DNA from 2 places in the Pseudoflavonifractor sp. HNCC25GI2 genome. Region 2 is predicted to be linked to the other one. Evidence: riboswitches for the same ligand, from Rfam matches in the RefSeq annotation. Region 2 holds a riboswitch; the other holds the start of a gene.
What was found. A riboswitch is a leader RNA that binds a small molecule or an ion and turns the genes downstream of it on or off. The one in region 2 is predicted to bind cobalamin.
Positions count from the first base shown of each region.

Region 1 (7,793 bases), on a different contig from region 2:
CGCCAACATCGTGGGCTTCCAGAAGGTTGCCGACGCCATGATGGCTCAGGGTATTTTCTAAGCCACTCCTTAAAAATCCCTTAGAATGTAACAAAGCGGTGCCGCTCTCTCAGGAGAGCGGCACCGCTTGTTTTATGCCTTATTCCGGTCCGTTGAGGCCGTATTTTAATTTGACCCGTTCCAGCTTCTCCAGCAGGGCGGGTCCCGCCGCCCACAGGAAGAAGGCGGTGGCCGCCCCGTGGACCAGGTCCAGGGGAAAGCCCAGGGCCAGGGAGGTGACCAGCATCTCCCAGGTGGGGTTTGGCTGAAATATAAGCAGGGAGGCGGTGTTCAGAAGGCCGCCATACACCACCACGGTGGATACAAAGCCGAAGAGACACAGGGTCACCCGATTTCGGCCTACCATTGGGGCCAGCCAGCCCGCCAGCAGGCCGATTAGCCCGGCCCCGGCCATCTGCCAGGGGGTCCAGGCCCCCTGGACGTAGAAGAAGTTGGACACCAGCATGGCGCCCGCCCCCACCAGGAAGCCCCCCTGTCCGCCCAGCGCCACCCCGGCCACAATGACCACGGCCACCACCGGCTTGAACTGGGGCAGCATGAAGAGGGCGCCCCGCCCGGCCACCGCCAGGGCGATGAGCACCGACAGCACCACCAGCTCCCGGGCAGGGGGCGCACGACGCTCCGTCTTCAGAAGCAGAGGGATGAGGGCCTCCAGCAGCACCAGCAGGGAGATAAAGTAGTACTTCCGGTCCTGCAATAGATACATGCCCGCCAGCAGGGTGAGGGGGCACAGTACCAGGAGGAAGAGGGCGGTGAGCCACCGGCCCTCGCCTTTGACCCGGACAGGCTTTGGCCGGGTCAGAGCCCGCCGTCCCAGCCCCAGCAGCCACAGGGTCACAGCGGCCGCACCCAGCCACAGCAGGGAGGGCAGCCAGGCCCCCGATGCCAGCCCCGCCAGCCAGGGCACGCCCCGCCAGGCCAGCACTCCCGCCGCCAGACAGACTACCAGGGCCAGAAGGCCCAGCCGCTGGGAAATGGGAGAGCGCCGACCGGTGGAGGGAGGCGTTTGGGCTGTACAACGGGGGACTTGTTCCGGTTCCCCGGGGGATTCAGAGGTTTGTACCGCGGCCTCGGTTCCGCCGCAGGCGGCAATGAGCTGCTGTGGGGTAATGACCCCGGGGACCAGGTCCCGGGCCATGCGGCAGGCGGCGGTGGAATAGAAGGAGTTCCGGGCGAAGAAGTCCCGGGGCTTGCCCCAGGCGGTGATGCCCCCGTCAAAGAGGAGGGCGCAGTGGGTGGCGCAGCGGGCGCAGAACTCGATGTCGTGGCTCACCATCAGAAGGGTGACCCCCGTTTTTCGCAGGGTGGTGAGCAGCTCCGCCAGCTCCTCCCGGAAGGGCTGGTCCATGCCTTTGGTGGGCTCGTCCAGCAGCAGCACCTTTGGCCGGGTGAGGAGTACCTTGGCCAGAGCGGCACGCTGCTGTTCGCCCCCGGACAGGTCGTAGGGGTGGCGGCTCAGCAGATGCTCCAGGCGGCACAGGCGGACCAGATTGGCCCGTCGCTCCTTATTGGGCTCCACCTCCGCCAGGTCCTCCTCCACCGTGCGGCCCACAAAGAGGGCCTTGGGGTCCTGGGGCAGCAGGGCCAGGGCGCCCTGAAAGAGGTCGGATTCGCTCCAGTCCTCCAGAGGCCGGCCCAGCAGCCGCAGCTCCCCCTTCTGAGGCCGGTTTCCCCGGGCGAGCAGGTGGAGCAGGGTGGACTTGCCCGCCCCGTTGCCCCCCATGAGGGCGCACAGGGACCCCACAGGCACCCGGAGGGACAGCCCCCGCAGCACCGGCTCCTCCCGACGGTAGCCGAACCACACCTCCCTGGCCTCCAGGGCGGGCTCCGTCTCAGGGAAGGGCTCCGCCGGGGGCGGCGGGGTCAAGGGGTGGATTTGAGAATAGCCGGAGAGCCAGTTCCGGCCCTCCCCCACGGTGAGAGGACAGTCTCCCTCCCCCTCCGTGGCCGCCCACACCCGCACCGGGGTGGGCATGGCGGAGGCCATGGGATGTTTGTTATTCCGGAGGTAAGCGGCGGTCTCCCGGGGCGGGGCGCACACCAAAAGCCGCCCCCGGTCCAGCACGCCGCACCGCCCGGCCAGGGGCAGAGCCTCCTCCAGTCGGTGCTCGCACAGCACCACCGTGGTGCCCAGCTCCCGGTTCACCCGCCCCAGACAGTCCAGAAAGCTCTGGGCCCCCATGGGGTCCAGCTGGCTGGTGGGCTCGTCCAGCAGCAGCACCTGGGGTCCCAGGGCCATGACGGCGGCCAGATTCAAAAGCTGCTTCTGCCCCCCGGACAGGGAGGCGGTGTCCCGGTGGAACCAGCCCTCCAGGCCAAAAAAGGCGGCCATCTCCGCCACCCGGGCCCGGATGGCCGTCTGGGAATAGCCCAAACTCTCCAGGCCGAAGGCCAGCTCATGCCATACCTTGTCGGTGACAATCTGCTCCTCCGGGCTTTGAAGGACAAAGCCGATGGACTGGGCCTGTTCCCGCCGGTCCAGCTCCTCCAGAGGGCGGCCCTCCCACAGGCGGGCGCCCTCCACCCGGCCGTGGGGGGCGAGGGCGGGCTTCAAAAGCCGCAGGAGGGTGCTCTTTCCGCTGCCCGAGGGGCCGCACAGCACCAGAAATTCCCCACGCTCCACCGTGAGGTTCACCTGGTCCAGGGCGGGGGCGGTCTGCCCGGGGTAGAAGAAGGTCAGGTCATTCAGTTGGAGCTGTGCCATTTCCGTTCCTCCTTCCACTCCAGATACAGGGGCAGGGCGCATAACAGGGTCCAGTCCACCAGGGCGGACAGGGACCACAGACTGAGACCGCTCCATTTCACCATGGGGTAGTACTGCCAGGACAGGGCACCCTGCAGCCCCATGAGCAGCAGGTAGCCCCCGGTACAGGCCAGAAAGATCAGCAGCTCCCGGTCCCCGGACTCCAGGCGGTAATTGGTGTAGCTGGTGCGGCCGGGCAGACCGTAGCCCCGGCCCTCCATGGAGTCAGAGCGCACCAGGGCGTCCTCCATGGACCAGGCCAGCACCACGCCCAGGTTCCGAAGGCCCAGCCGGGCCCGCTCCAGTCCGGTATCCCCCCGGTGGCCCACCCGGCGCTGAGCGGCGGACACCTGGGCAAACCGGGACCGCAGCCGGGGAATGGCCCCCAGGGTCATGGACAGCAGCAGGGACAAAATGGGGACGGCCCGGCCCAGCAGGCACATCCACTTGTCCGCCGTCATCACCCGGCCCAGACAGCCCACACAGGCCAGGGCGGCCCACAGCATCAGGGCGGCCCCCAGCCCGAAGAGCACCGACTCCAGGGTGAGGGGGTTGCCGTTGGGAAAATAGGCCAGCACCGTCACCCCCGCGTGGCTGAACAGGGGGTTAAAGAGGGCGGCCAGCACCAGCAGAGGCAGAAGCCGCCCCGTCCCGGGCCGCTCCCCCAGCCGTCCCCACCACAGCCAGCAGGTCAGCAGTGCCACTCCCAGCAGCAGGGGATGGAAGGTGGTGACGGTGAAGGCCAGCACCAGGGCAAACCACAGGGCCGGCACCGCCGGATGGCAGTTGGAAAAGGTCATGGCCTAGCCCCCCGCCACGGTAGCGCCCACGTCCTGGCCCAGGTCGCAGGTGTAGATCCACTCCACCCGGTCCCCGGGCTTCAGGGTGTACTCCGAGCAGCTGTACCCCGGGGAGATGCCGTTGACAAAGTAGAGCCAGCCCGAGCGCTGGCCGCAGTCGAATTCATAGAGGTTGCCGATGCCCTCCACATAGGCAGAGCCGGTGCCGGGGGTGAAGTTGGCCTCCATGGGAATGCCATTTTCCCGGGTGACCCGCTGGAGGAGGGAGAAGACGGTTTCTCCCTCCTGGGGCTCCACCTCGGTGGCCGCCAGCATGACGCCGCCGGCGGGGAGAATGTCCTCCTTGCCCGGGGTCAGCCAGTCCAGGTGGTCCAGCACGGTGGAGCAGACAATGGAGATGGAGCAGGTGGTGGCCTGCTCCTCCGGCTGAGTGTTCTGGCTGGAGGAGGGGGTCTCCGGTTCGGGCTTGGGGTCGGTGGGGGGCGTTGTCTCCTCCGGCTTGGAGGACGTGTCAGGTGTGGACGTGCTCTGGTCCGGGGCATTCTGCCCCTGGGCGGAGGAGCTAGGCTCCTGAGGAGCGGGCTGGTCGCCCTCGCCGGAGGTGCTGCCCTCTACCGATGCGCCGTCCGAAGCGGAGTTGTCCCCCTCCGGCTCCGCGGAGAAGGAAGGGTCAGACGAATCGGCGGAAGAATTCTGGGACGAGCTGGCGGCGCTCTGGGAGGAATCCTGGGACAGGCTCCAGCCCTGGAGGCCGGGGGCGTCCCCGCCGTACCAGAAGGCGGCGGCCAGCACAAGGAGCACGGCCACCGCGGCGATGATGATCTGTTTTTTCTTCAACGTGGTCTCCTCCTAAGCCTGGGTCAGGCGGCCCGGGGGTCGGGCGCGGCGCAGGCGGGACGGGCCCGGAACAGGGCGGTGAGTAAGTCGGAATTGGCCTGCTCCGTCCCGGCGGCGGTCATGTCGTAGAGGGGGAAGAGGTTCCGCTCCTGCCGGGCTAGAGCGGTGAGGGCGCACAGAGCCTGCTCGCTGGCCATCAGGTCACTTTTTCCACCCGGAAGGTGGGCGAAGCTGCCGTCGGACTGCTGGTAGGAGAGAAGCTCCTCCACCAAGCTCTGGGGGGCGGTGCGGTCCAGAGCGGCGTGGGCGATGAGAGCCTGGGAGCAGCTCTCCGAGGTGACAAAGGAGCCGTTCCGGAAGAGCGCCTCCAGACAGGCAAGGCCCCGCTGGATGGCCCGGGCTGCCTCCGGGCTGGTGGCTTCATAGGGAGCCAGGGCCTGGAGAGCCTGGGCGGTGACGTCCGGGTCTCCCTTGCTCCCCGCCAGGGACCAGCCTCCGTCCGTCCCCTGGGCCTGCAGAATGGCCTGGAGGTAGTACTCCTTCGCCTCCGTCCCGGCGTAATCCCCGCTGTTCAGGGCCAGCAGGGCGAAAATGGGGCCGTTGATACCCTGCCACTCCACCATCTCCGTGTTCAGCAGGGGGGTGATGAGGTCATAGCCTCCCACGCTCTTGGGATCTTCCCCCAAGGAGGTGAGGGCCAGCACCACCCGGGCGTACTCGGAGTACTTCCGCTGGGACAGCACACCCTGGGTCTCCTCCAGGGTGGTCTCCAGGGCTGTCAGGTAGGCGGCGCGCTGGCTCTGGGTGAGCTGGCCGCAGCGGGCCAGACCCAGCACCGCCCATTCCCCTCCGATGGAGGAAACCTGGGGGCTGGGCACGGCGGCGGAGACATAGGCGGCGGTTCGGCTCAGAGCCTGGTCAATTTGGGCCGTCTGAGCCCCCAGAGCGGGCAGGGCCGTCCCCAGGGTGAGGGCGGCGGCCAGAGCCAAAACGGAAAAGAGACGGATGGTTCGTTTCATAGGGAAGTGGCCTCCTTTTTGGATTCCAGTGTAAACAAGGCCGCGGCGGCAGCTGCCGCCGCGGCCGTTTTCCGCGTACCAAGGTGCCCCGACCCGGCGGGGCGGAGCAGGGGTCCAAGCAGGTCTTCTGACTTGCGGGAGGGTCCGGCCGGAGCCGGTCCGGGGCGCGGAGCCTTCTCAGGTCTCCCCAATGACCGGCTTTCGCCGCCCGCGCCTTTCCCCCGCTTACAGCGGCGGTACCGTCCGGGCTTTGCACCCGGTTTCCTATTCTTCCCGCCGGGCTTTCCCGCCCGGTGGGACACTTGGACGTGTGTGAAATTCTATGGAAAATATTACGGGATCCCGCCGCCCTTGTCAACCGCCTTTCCTTCTGGGATGGCTTTACTTTTTCCCATGGTACAGATATAATGGGGGCGTCAGACCCGCTTCGACGCCATTCGACGGCCCGGCCCGTGTCCGGTCCGCCCCGGCGGCGAAAATTTTACCGACGGAAATGGAGAATTCCCGTGAAAAAATTGCTTGCTGCTGCGCTTGCTTTTGCGCTGCTGATTTCCGGCTGTGCCCATGTGCCCAGGGGCGAAGTTCCCGCCGGCGAGGGCCAGTCCTCCGCTGCCCAGTCCCAGCCCGACCCCCAGCCGGAGCCGGAACCCGAGCCCGAGCCCGTGGTGTCCCGGCTGATGGTGGCCGGAGACATCATGAGCCACATGCCCATTACCAAGGACGCCTACGTGGCGGAGACGGGGGAGTACGATTACAGCCACATGTACCAGTTTGCCGCCCAGCAGCTGGAGGAGGCGGACTACGCCGTGGCCAATCTGGAGACCACCCTGGCCGGAGGGCCGGAGTACTCCGGCTTCCCCGCCTTCAATTCCCCTGACGCCCTGGCGTACGGGGCCAAGGAGGCGGGCTTTGACCTGCTGTCCACCGCCAACAACCACTGCCGGGACAAGGGCATTGCCGGGATTAACCGCACTCTGGACGTGCTGGATGAAATCGGCCTGGCCCACGTGGGTACCCAGCGCTCCCAGGAGGAGCTGGATGAAAACCACGGCATCCATGTGGCCGACGTGGGGGGCATCTCGGTGGCCTTTTTGTCCTACACCTACGGCCTCAACGGCTTCCAGCTGGACTCGGACAAGATGTACGCAGCCAACCTCTTCAATTTGGACTACTATACCACCCTGGAAAACCCGGACTACGACCGGCTGAAGTCCGACCTGGAGTACGCCCGTGGCCTGGACACCGACCTCATCGCCGTGATGATCCACTGGGGCATTGAGTACCAGAATTCTCCCAACAGCCACCAGACGGAGCTGGCCAAGTTCCTGGTGGAGCAGGGGGCCGACCTGGTGCTGGGGGGTCACCCTCACGTGCTCCAGCCCTACGAGACCATTTCGGTCACCGGCTGGGACGGACAGGAGCGGGAGGGCTTTGTGTGCTACTCCCTGGGCAACTTCATCTCCAACCAGTATGACCCCGCCCCCGCCACCATGACCACCGCCATCCTGGACCTGGAGCTCACCAAGGCCCCCGACGGGACCACTTCTGTCACCAAGGTGGGCTATGTGCCCTACTACATGATTCACCGGGACAGCGCCCCTGTGGGGGAGAAGCGCTTCCTGCTGAACATCCACCAGGCCATGGAGGAGTATGAGGCGGGCACCAGCACCCTGGTGGACAAGGCCGCCTACGGAAAGCTTCAGGAGGCCCTGGATCACGCCCACAAGATTCTGGGCGCGGAGGGAGACCTGGCCGCATAAACGGAAACCGCCCGGCGGAGGACAGAAACGCCCTGTCCTCCGCCGTCCTTTTTTGGAAAAAACGCCCCCTCCCCTTGCGGGAGCAGGCGCTTTTGTGGTAAAATAATTTGCTTAATCAGAATTTTTGTAAGGGAGTGGACCCTTTTGTCACAGTACGAATCGGAAATCAAGCGCCGGAGAACCTTTGCCATCATCTCCCACCCGGACGCAGGTAAGACCACCCTGACGGAAAAGTTCCTGCTCTACGGCGGAGCCATCGCCCAGGCCGGCCAGGTCAAGGGCAAGAAGAACACCCGGGCCGCCACCTCCGACTGGATGGAGATTGAGAAGCAGCGCGGCATCTCGGTAACCTCCTCGGTGATGCAGTTCCAGTACGAGGGCTTCTGCATCAACATTCTGGACACCCCCGGCCACCAGGACTTCTCTGAGGATACCTACCGCACCCTCATGGCGGCCGACTCCGCCGTCATGGTCATCGACGCCGCCAAGGGCGTGGAGGCCCAGACTCGGAAGCTGTTCAAGGTGTGCGCCATGCGGGACATCCCTATCTTCACCTTCATCAACAAGATGGATC
Region 1 covers NZ_JBYUOW010000002.1:248,017-255,809, reverse strand. The annotation lists gene gdhA (NADP-specific glutamate dehydrogenase) at 1-61, shown strand, start outside; gene AC3YUO_RS03710 (ATP-binding cassette domain-containing protein) at 140-2,764, opposite strand; gene AC3YUO_RS03705 (energy-coupling factor transporter transmembrane component T) at 2,746-3,603, opposite strand; gene AC3YUO_RS03700 (DUF4430 domain-containing protein) at 3,607-4,440, opposite strand; gene AC3YUO_RS03695 (prenyltransferase/squalene oxidase repeat-containing protein) at 4,464-5,459, opposite strand; cobalamin riboswitch at 5,560-5,780, opposite strand; gene AC3YUO_RS03690 (CapA family protein) at 5,966-7,219, shown strand; gene AC3YUO_RS03685 (peptide chain release factor 3) at 7,364-7,793, shown strand, end outside.
Region 1: linked by a shared signal. The riboswitch ahead of AC3YUO_RS03695 (prenyltransferase/squalene oxidase repeat-containing protein) and the one ahead of AC3YUO_RS05215 (S-layer homology domain-containing protein) in region 2 are both predicted to bind cobalamin.

Region 2 (7,793 bases):
TGGACCTGGAGAAGGAGAAGGCCCGCCTGGAGAAGGAACTGAAGAAGAACACCGCAGAGCTGGAGAAGCTGAACACCAAGCTCAATAACCCCGGCTTTGTGAACAAGGCCCCCGCCAATGTGGTGGAGGCGGAGCGGGAGCGCTCCGTGAAGCTCACCGAGCTGGTGGCCAAGCTGGAGGAGCAGCTTAAGGGCATGTAACCTACTTTTCTTTCAAGAAAAGTAGGCAAAAGAACTCTCTGCGAAACTTTGTTTCGCTTCTGGGGCGCCGTGGCAACACGGCGCCCCATTTTCTTTGGGTTGACACAGGCAAGAAATGGACGTTTAATTAAAAATAGGAAACGAACCTGTGAGGAGGGATTTTTATGACAACGGTTACCCTGGGCCGCACCGGCATCGTGGCCCAAAAGCAGGCCTTTGGCTGCCTGCCCATCCAGCGCATCACGGAAGCAGAGGCGGTTCGTCTGCTCCGCCGGGCCTACGACGGAGGGATGAATTATTTTGACACCGCCCGGGCCTACACCGACAGTGAGGAGAAGGTAGGTGCCGCCTTTGCCGGCATGCGGGATAAAATTTATATTGCCACTAAGACCGCCGCGGTAACGGCGGAGGGGATGTGGAAGGACCTGGAGCAGAGCCTTCGTATGCTTCAGACGGATTACATCGATGTCTATCAGTTCCATAACCCTGCTTTTTGCCCCAGACCCGGAGGGGAGGACGGCCTATATGATGCCGCTCTGGAGGCGAAAAAACAAGGCAAAATTCGGCATATTGCCATCACTAACCACCGTCTGGCCGTGGCCCATGAGGCCATTGATTCTGGGCTTTATGAGACTCTCCAGTTTCCATACAGCTATCTGGCCGGACCTCAGGAGCAGGAGCTGGTGGACAAGTGCCGGGCGGCCAACATGGGCTTTATCGCTATGAAGGCCCTGGCAGGTGGACTTATCCGCAGCGGCTATGCGGCGGCGGCCTTCATGGAGCAGCAGCCCGACGTGTTGCCCATCTGGGGCGTTCAGCACGATTGGGAGCTGGAACAGTTCCTGGATTGTGTGAAGAATCCCCCGGAGATGACGGAGGAGTACCGGGAAATCATTGAGCGGGACCGGAAAGAGCTCTCTGGGGACTTTTGCCGGGGCTGCGGCTATTGCATGCCATGTCCCGTGGGGATTGAGATCAACAACTGTGCCCGCATGTCCCTGATGCTCCGCCGGGCACCCACGGCCGGTTGGCTGAGTCCGGAGTATCAGGCCAAGATGGAGAAGATTAAGGACTGCCTCCACTGTAACCAGTGTGTCAAGAAGTGCCCCTACGGACTGGATACCCCCCGGCTTCTGGAGCAGAACTACCAGGACTATCAGACCTATTTGAAGTGAGTAAATGTGTCAGACGCTGCGGTTCGGTTTGGACCGCGGCGTCTGTCTTTCCGGGGAAGGTTGACAAGGAACGGGAAGTTGGGTAAAATTTTCAGGTACAAGCCAATCAAATCTCAAGTGTCTCCGTGGGCGTGGGGCCCACGGGGGAGAATAGGAAACCGGGTGGAAATCCCGGACGGGACCGCCGCTGTAAGCGTGTTTCGTCTCTTCCACAGGCGAAAGCCGGTCATTGGGGAAACCTGAGAAGGCGGAGGAGACTGGAGCGGAAATAATCCGTTCCAACGCGCAAAGTCAGAAGACCTGCTTGAGAGGAGTGTACCCGAGCCCCCGGGATTGGGGCGGTATGGTGCAGCCGAAAGGAACGCGGAAAAAGGCCGCGGCAGTCCATCATGGGCCGCCGCGGCGTTTTGTTTCCCTTTCCGGCGGTTGACCCAGTGTGTATTGGCGGTATGCCGCCAGGAAAGGAAGATGTGTTTATGAGGAAAGGAAGAAGACGGGGGCTCAGTTTGCTGCTGGTCCTGGTCATGCTGCTGGGACTGCTGCCCGGCACCGCCTGGGCGGCGGGAGGAGAAGACGGAACGGTTACAGTCGAGATGAAATTTGACTATCGTTCTGTGGGCGAGCCGGAAGTTCTGGCAGAAATGTTCGAATTGAGCCTCCCTACCAATCAAACGGTGACCGTGTCCGTTGGCAGCACTATATATGACGTGCTCGAAGCAGCCAAAACGAAGGGCGGTTTTACGGTTGAGTATGATACCGGGTTCGGCGGCGTAGAAAATGGCTATGTAGTCGGTATAGGTGATATTGGGGAGATCAAGGAACTTTGCGAGAACCTTGGTGCTACTTATTCCGATTTGTTCCAGTATGCCGGTTGGACTTATACCGTAGACAATCAGGACGGAACGGGGATTCAAAATGATAAGGTAACAGAGGATTGTACAGTGCTGTTTCAGTATCAAGCGTACAGCGGTTATGTAGGACAAAAGTGGACCAATTTTGACATTCCCTTTGTAGATGCCTATTATGGCCTGAAGGAAGAACTAATCGAGGCCGAGCAGCTGAGTGAGGATACGTTCTCAGGAGATTGGGAAGCCCTTCAAAATGCCATCGCGCAGGGAAAGTCGGTTCTCACGGAGCTGGAAGAAGCGGATGACACCGCAACATTAAAAAGTGGCTTGATACTGAACTATTTGTGTTCGATGCAGACGGCCATCTGGGGTGGCAGCAATTCGCCCACAGGAAAGTTGGAGGGGGCTCTTCGGAATCTAGAGTCAGCAGTGCGGGGCGAAGCGGTCCCCGAGAAAGTTGACGTGTCCAATAATTTAGAAGAATTAACCGTGGGGCAAAGCTATACGATTACCCACACAGTGCTGCCGGAGAACGCATCCCAGGCGGTGACTTATGAGGCGATCGTGGGAGGAGACTGCTTCACTGTCAGTGAAGCAGGAGAAATTATGCCCACCAAAAGCTGCAACCTGTGTATGATACAGGTAAAAGCGGAATCTAACCCGTCGGTGAGTGCTTGGTATTCATTTAAGATTATTGATGCAGTTCAAACCGTTGGGGACGAAGAAGCGCTTCTTTCCAATATTTCTGACAGCTATCGTACCAACAGCAGTGAGTGGACGATCATGGACATGGGCGCATATGCGATGATTCGCCCTGAGGGAGCCAAACTGGACAGCCAGGTCCGGGAGTCCTATATTGATCAGACCATTTTGACGCTTTCCGGGGATCCCTCCATGGCAGAGTGCGCGAAAGGGGTCTTGATTCTTTCATCTCTGGGAGTTGATCCCACTGCACTGACACTGGTGGATGGGACTACCATAAATGCAGTGGAAAAGCTAAAGGCGTGTACCTGGGATCCGGAGGATACATTCTTTGTCTACACCGCACCCTATGTTCTGTTGGCTTACCAGCAGGGAGAATGGGGAACCGAAAAACAGGAGCAGGAACTTGTTGACTATCTCCTGGGATTGCAGAAAGAGGATGGCAGCTGGGACATTACCTGGGGCTATGATACCATGGGAATGGCGATTCAGGGACTGGCTGCATATTATGGCAAACAGGATGCAGTCACACAGGCGTTGGACCGGGCGGTGCAATATCTGCGTGACACAATCCAGGAAAACGGTTTATATCCCAATAGCTATGATGAAGGAATTTCTTCGGCGGAAGTAGCCATTGGACTGAGCGCCATTGGGGTAGACCCTGCCACCATTCAGAATTTGACTACCGGAACCAGTCTGAAGGACGGAATTCTTTCCAAAGCGAATGAGGATAATACGGCCTTTACCTACAAAGGGCAGGACAATGCCGGGACAACCGAGCGGTGTTTCCGGGCATTGATCGCTATGACCGGCGTAGTGGAGAAGCAGTCGGCCTATTCGGTATATGACTTTACCTCTATTCCCAAGACCGGGGCACAGATGTCCTGGGAGGCATGTCCGGTAAAACTTACTGTGGTACCCGGAGAGGCAACGGTTGTAGTGACCGGAAGCGACGGAGAGGAGACCGCAAAGACCGGTCAGCTGTACGATTTGTCCGCTGGTGACTACACATACACTGTGTCTTGCGAAGGTTATGTGAGCAAGACAGGCAAGTTCACCGTGACAGAGGATGAGGCGAGTGCCCATCAGCTCAAAACCGTCTATGTGTCTCTGACTTCTGAAGGAGGCCAGGGAGGTGGTGAGAGCACCAAATACATCAATGTCACGCTTAAGGTCATGGTGCCTCCGACAGATACAGATCGGATGTATATCTATAAGAATGACCGTGCACTGTATACGGATTTGCTGGAGCTGTCCATGCCTATGAAGGTGGAGTCCGGAAGCACCGTGCGCGATGTATTAATTCAGGCGTTGGACCGGCAGGGAGTGAAATACAAGGAAGTCTCCGGAGGATATTTTTCTTCCATCGGTGGATGGGAAGAACAGGGACGCTTTTCTACCTCTGGTTGGATGTATATGGTTGGCAGCCAGGTCCCCCAGCAGTCGTCTGCACAGTATGTGCTGACATCCAGCAAGGAGATTACATGGTTCTATACGGATGATTATAGTAAAGACTATGGTTCCGAATCCTGGAACGGGGGGACACAGACTGGCACTGGTGCGGAGATCAAAGAGCAGGCCGACGGCAGCTACCAGGTGACCCTGCCCAAGGATAGCACCGGCTCTGTGCTGGTGACCATCCCTAAGGTTTCCGAGGGTGATCTGCTGGTGATTGTCCACGCCGACGGCACACAGGAAGTGGTCAAGAAGTCCGTGGTTCAGGACGGCACGGCCTACCTGATGCTGGATGAGAGCGCCACCGTTAAAGTCGTGGACTACGTCAGTGACTTCAATGACGTGAAAGAGGACGCCTGGTATGCCGACGCGGTGGACTTTACCGCCGGACGCGGGCTATTCTCCGGTGTGGGCGGAGGCAGCTTCGCCCCCGACGAGACGCTGAACCGAGGGATGGTCGTGACCGTCCTGTATGCTCTGGAGGACGCCGGAGCCCAGAAGACAGCGGGCCTGTTTGACGATGTGGCCGAAGATGCCTGGTATGCCCAGGGAACGGCCTGGGCAGTGGAGGCGGGTATCGTCTCCGGCTATGGGGACGGCCAGTTCGGCCCCAATGATGCCATTACCCGGGAACAGCTGGCCCTGATGCTGTACCGCTACGCACAGTATATGAAGCTGAGCACCGGCACAGGTGCTTCTCTGGAAGTCTTTGGGGATGAGGAGGAAATTTCCTCCTGGGCCCAGCAGGCTATGTCCTGGGCAGTGAGCGCCGGGATCCTGGGCGGAACGCCCGAGGGCAATCTGAATCCGGGCGGGACCGCTACCCGGGCGGAGGCCGCTGTCATGGTGAGCCAGTTTGTGGCCTGGATGCTGAAGAGCGTATAATAGTGTGCAAAAACAATCCCGCTGGTTGAACCAGCGGGATTGTTTTCACAAAAAAGTGCATGCAAAAGCATGCAAATTAAAACTGTTATTTTGCAAATCATATACCATAATTCCACATTTTAAATGCAGATAGGAGCTATGGTTATGGACAAAAGAGAGGTTAAGAATATTGGATTGCGTGTTGCTCCCGAAATACACAAAAAACTGCGCTACATTGCAAAGTACGAAGGGAGAACCATTAACGGGCAGGCGTATTATTTAATTCTGACCTGTATTCGTGAATTTGAAAAAGAACACGGGCCAATTTCCGAGGAGGAACTGAAATGAGGTTGGGAACGGCAATTCTGAATCTGCTGTTTCCGCCCAAATGTCCCTTCTGCCATAAAGTATTGGAAGAGCCCGGAGCGGGGCTCTGTCCCGACTGTCAGACCGGGTTGCCCTGGCTGACAGAAAAGGTGGCGGAGCGCAGCGTGGAGTTTGCCGACGGCTGCTATTCCCCTCTTGCTTACCGGAACCGGGTGCGGGATGGGGTGCACCACTACAAGTTTCACCGCTGCCGGGCCAGCGCCGGTCCCTTTGGAGCGCTGATGGCCCAATGTGCCCGGGATCATCTGCCGGAGATGCCGGACGCCATTACCTGGACGCCCTTGAGCCGAAAACGGCTTCGTCAGAGAGGGTTTGACCAGGCGGAGCTGTTGGCCCGGGCGGTGGGAAAGGAGCTTGGCGTGCCCGTGGTGCCTCTTTTGGAGAAAGTCCGCAACACCCAGCCCCAGTCCTCTCTTACCGAGAAGGCCCAGCGGGAGGCAAACGCCAGGGGAGCCTACCGTCTGCGCGCCGGTGTGCAGGTGTCGGGCCAGCGGCTGCTGCTGGTGGACGATGTGGTGACCTCTGGTTCCACGCTGGGGGAGTGCGCCTATCTGCTGAAGCAGGGCGGAGCACAGCGGGTGTGGTGCCTCACACTGGCCCAGGCAAGACAGAAGGGAGAAAAGGCGGAGCAGAGGAAAATTTAAGGAAGAAACGGTTGAAAACCATAGTTTGACCCGTTATAATAAAATAAGCTATGATAGGATTCCTGTGGAAACGGGTTATACTAAAAAATATTTTAACTATAAGGTGGAACATTGCTATGGGTCTGTTCAGCAAGGATATCGGTATCGATTTGGGTACCGCTTCTGTTTTGGTATATATCAAGGGCAAGGGCGTGGTGCTGCGGGAGCCTTCCGTGGTTGCCATGGACAAGAATACGGGCAAGCTGCTGAAGGTGGGCACCGAGGCTGAGGCCATGCTGGGCCGTACCCCCGGGAACATTGTGGCTATGCGTCCTCTGCGGGATGGCGTGATCTCCGATTACGACATGACCGAGCGCATGCTCAAGGAGTTTATCAAGAAGGTCACCACCTTCTCCGTTTTCAAGCCCCGCCTGCTGATCTGCGTCCCCTCGGGCATTACCGAGGTGGAGGAGCGTGCTGTGGTAGACGCCGGCATTCAGGCTGGTGCCCGCCGGGCCTACCTCATTGAGGAGCCGGTGGCTGCTGCCATCGGCGCCGGCATCGACATCACCAAGCCCGACGGCCACATGGTGGTGGACATCGGTGGCGGTACCGCCGACATCGCTGTCATTTCCCTGGGCGGCGTGGTGGAGTCTGCTTCCATCAAGACCGCCGGTGACAAGTTCGACGAGGCGGTGGTCAAGTATATCCGCCGCAAGCACAACGTCCTCATCGGCGACCGTACCGCTGAGGAACTGAAGAAGACCATCGGCTGCGTCTTCCCCCGTCCCGAAGAGGTCACCATGGAGATCAAGGGCCGCTGTCTGATGACTGGCCTGCCCCGTGTGTTCTCCGTCTCCTCAGGTGAGATGATTGAGGCCTTTGAGGAGGTATCCAGCCGCATTCTGGAGGCCATCCACGCCGTCCTGGAGCGTACGCCCCCCGAACTGGTGGCCGACATCTCCACCAACGGCATCGTGATGACCGGCGGCGGCAGCCTGGTCTGGGGCTTTGACAAGCTGGTAGAGTCCCACACCGGCATTGAGACCCACGTGGCGGATGACGCCATTTCCTGTGTGGCCTTCGGTACCGGCAAGAGCCTGGACAGCCTGGACCAGATGCAGGACGGAACCATGAATCTGTCCCGCCGCCGTCAGATGAGCTACTAATCCGCCCGGAACGGCGAGACAGACGAGAGGAGCAACCATATGGCACTGCACGAATCGGGGGAGGACTACCTGGAGGCAATCCTGGTGCTCCAGGAGCAGAAGGGAATTGTCCACTCCATTGATGTGGCCCAGCACCTGGGTTACAGCAAGCCTTCGGTAAGCCGTGCCATGTCCATCCTCCGCGCCAGCGGCCACATTGTGATGGAAAAGGACGGGCAGTTAAAGCTGACCGAGGAGGGAATGCGGGTGGCGGCCAGCATCTATGAGCGGCACAAGCTGCTCACCAACTGGCTGATCCATCTGGGTGTTTCCCAGGAAACCGCGGCTGAGGACGCCTGCAAAATCGAGCACGACATCAGTGAGGAGACCT
Region 2 covers NZ_JBYUOW010000003.1:59,696-67,488, forward strand. The annotation lists gene AC3YUO_RS05205 (valine--tRNA ligase) at 1-200, shown strand, start outside; gene AC3YUO_RS05210 (aldo/keto reductase) at 365-1,375, shown strand; cobalamin riboswitch at 1,479-1,697, shown strand; gene AC3YUO_RS05215 (S-layer homology domain-containing protein) at 1,852-5,265, shown strand; gene AC3YUO_RS05220 (hypothetical protein) at 5,410-5,592, shown strand; gene AC3YUO_RS05225 (ComF family protein) at 5,589-6,275, shown strand; gene AC3YUO_RS05230 (rod shape-determining protein) at 6,392-7,423, shown strand; gene AC3YUO_RS05235 (metal-dependent transcriptional regulator) at 7,463-7,793, shown strand, end outside.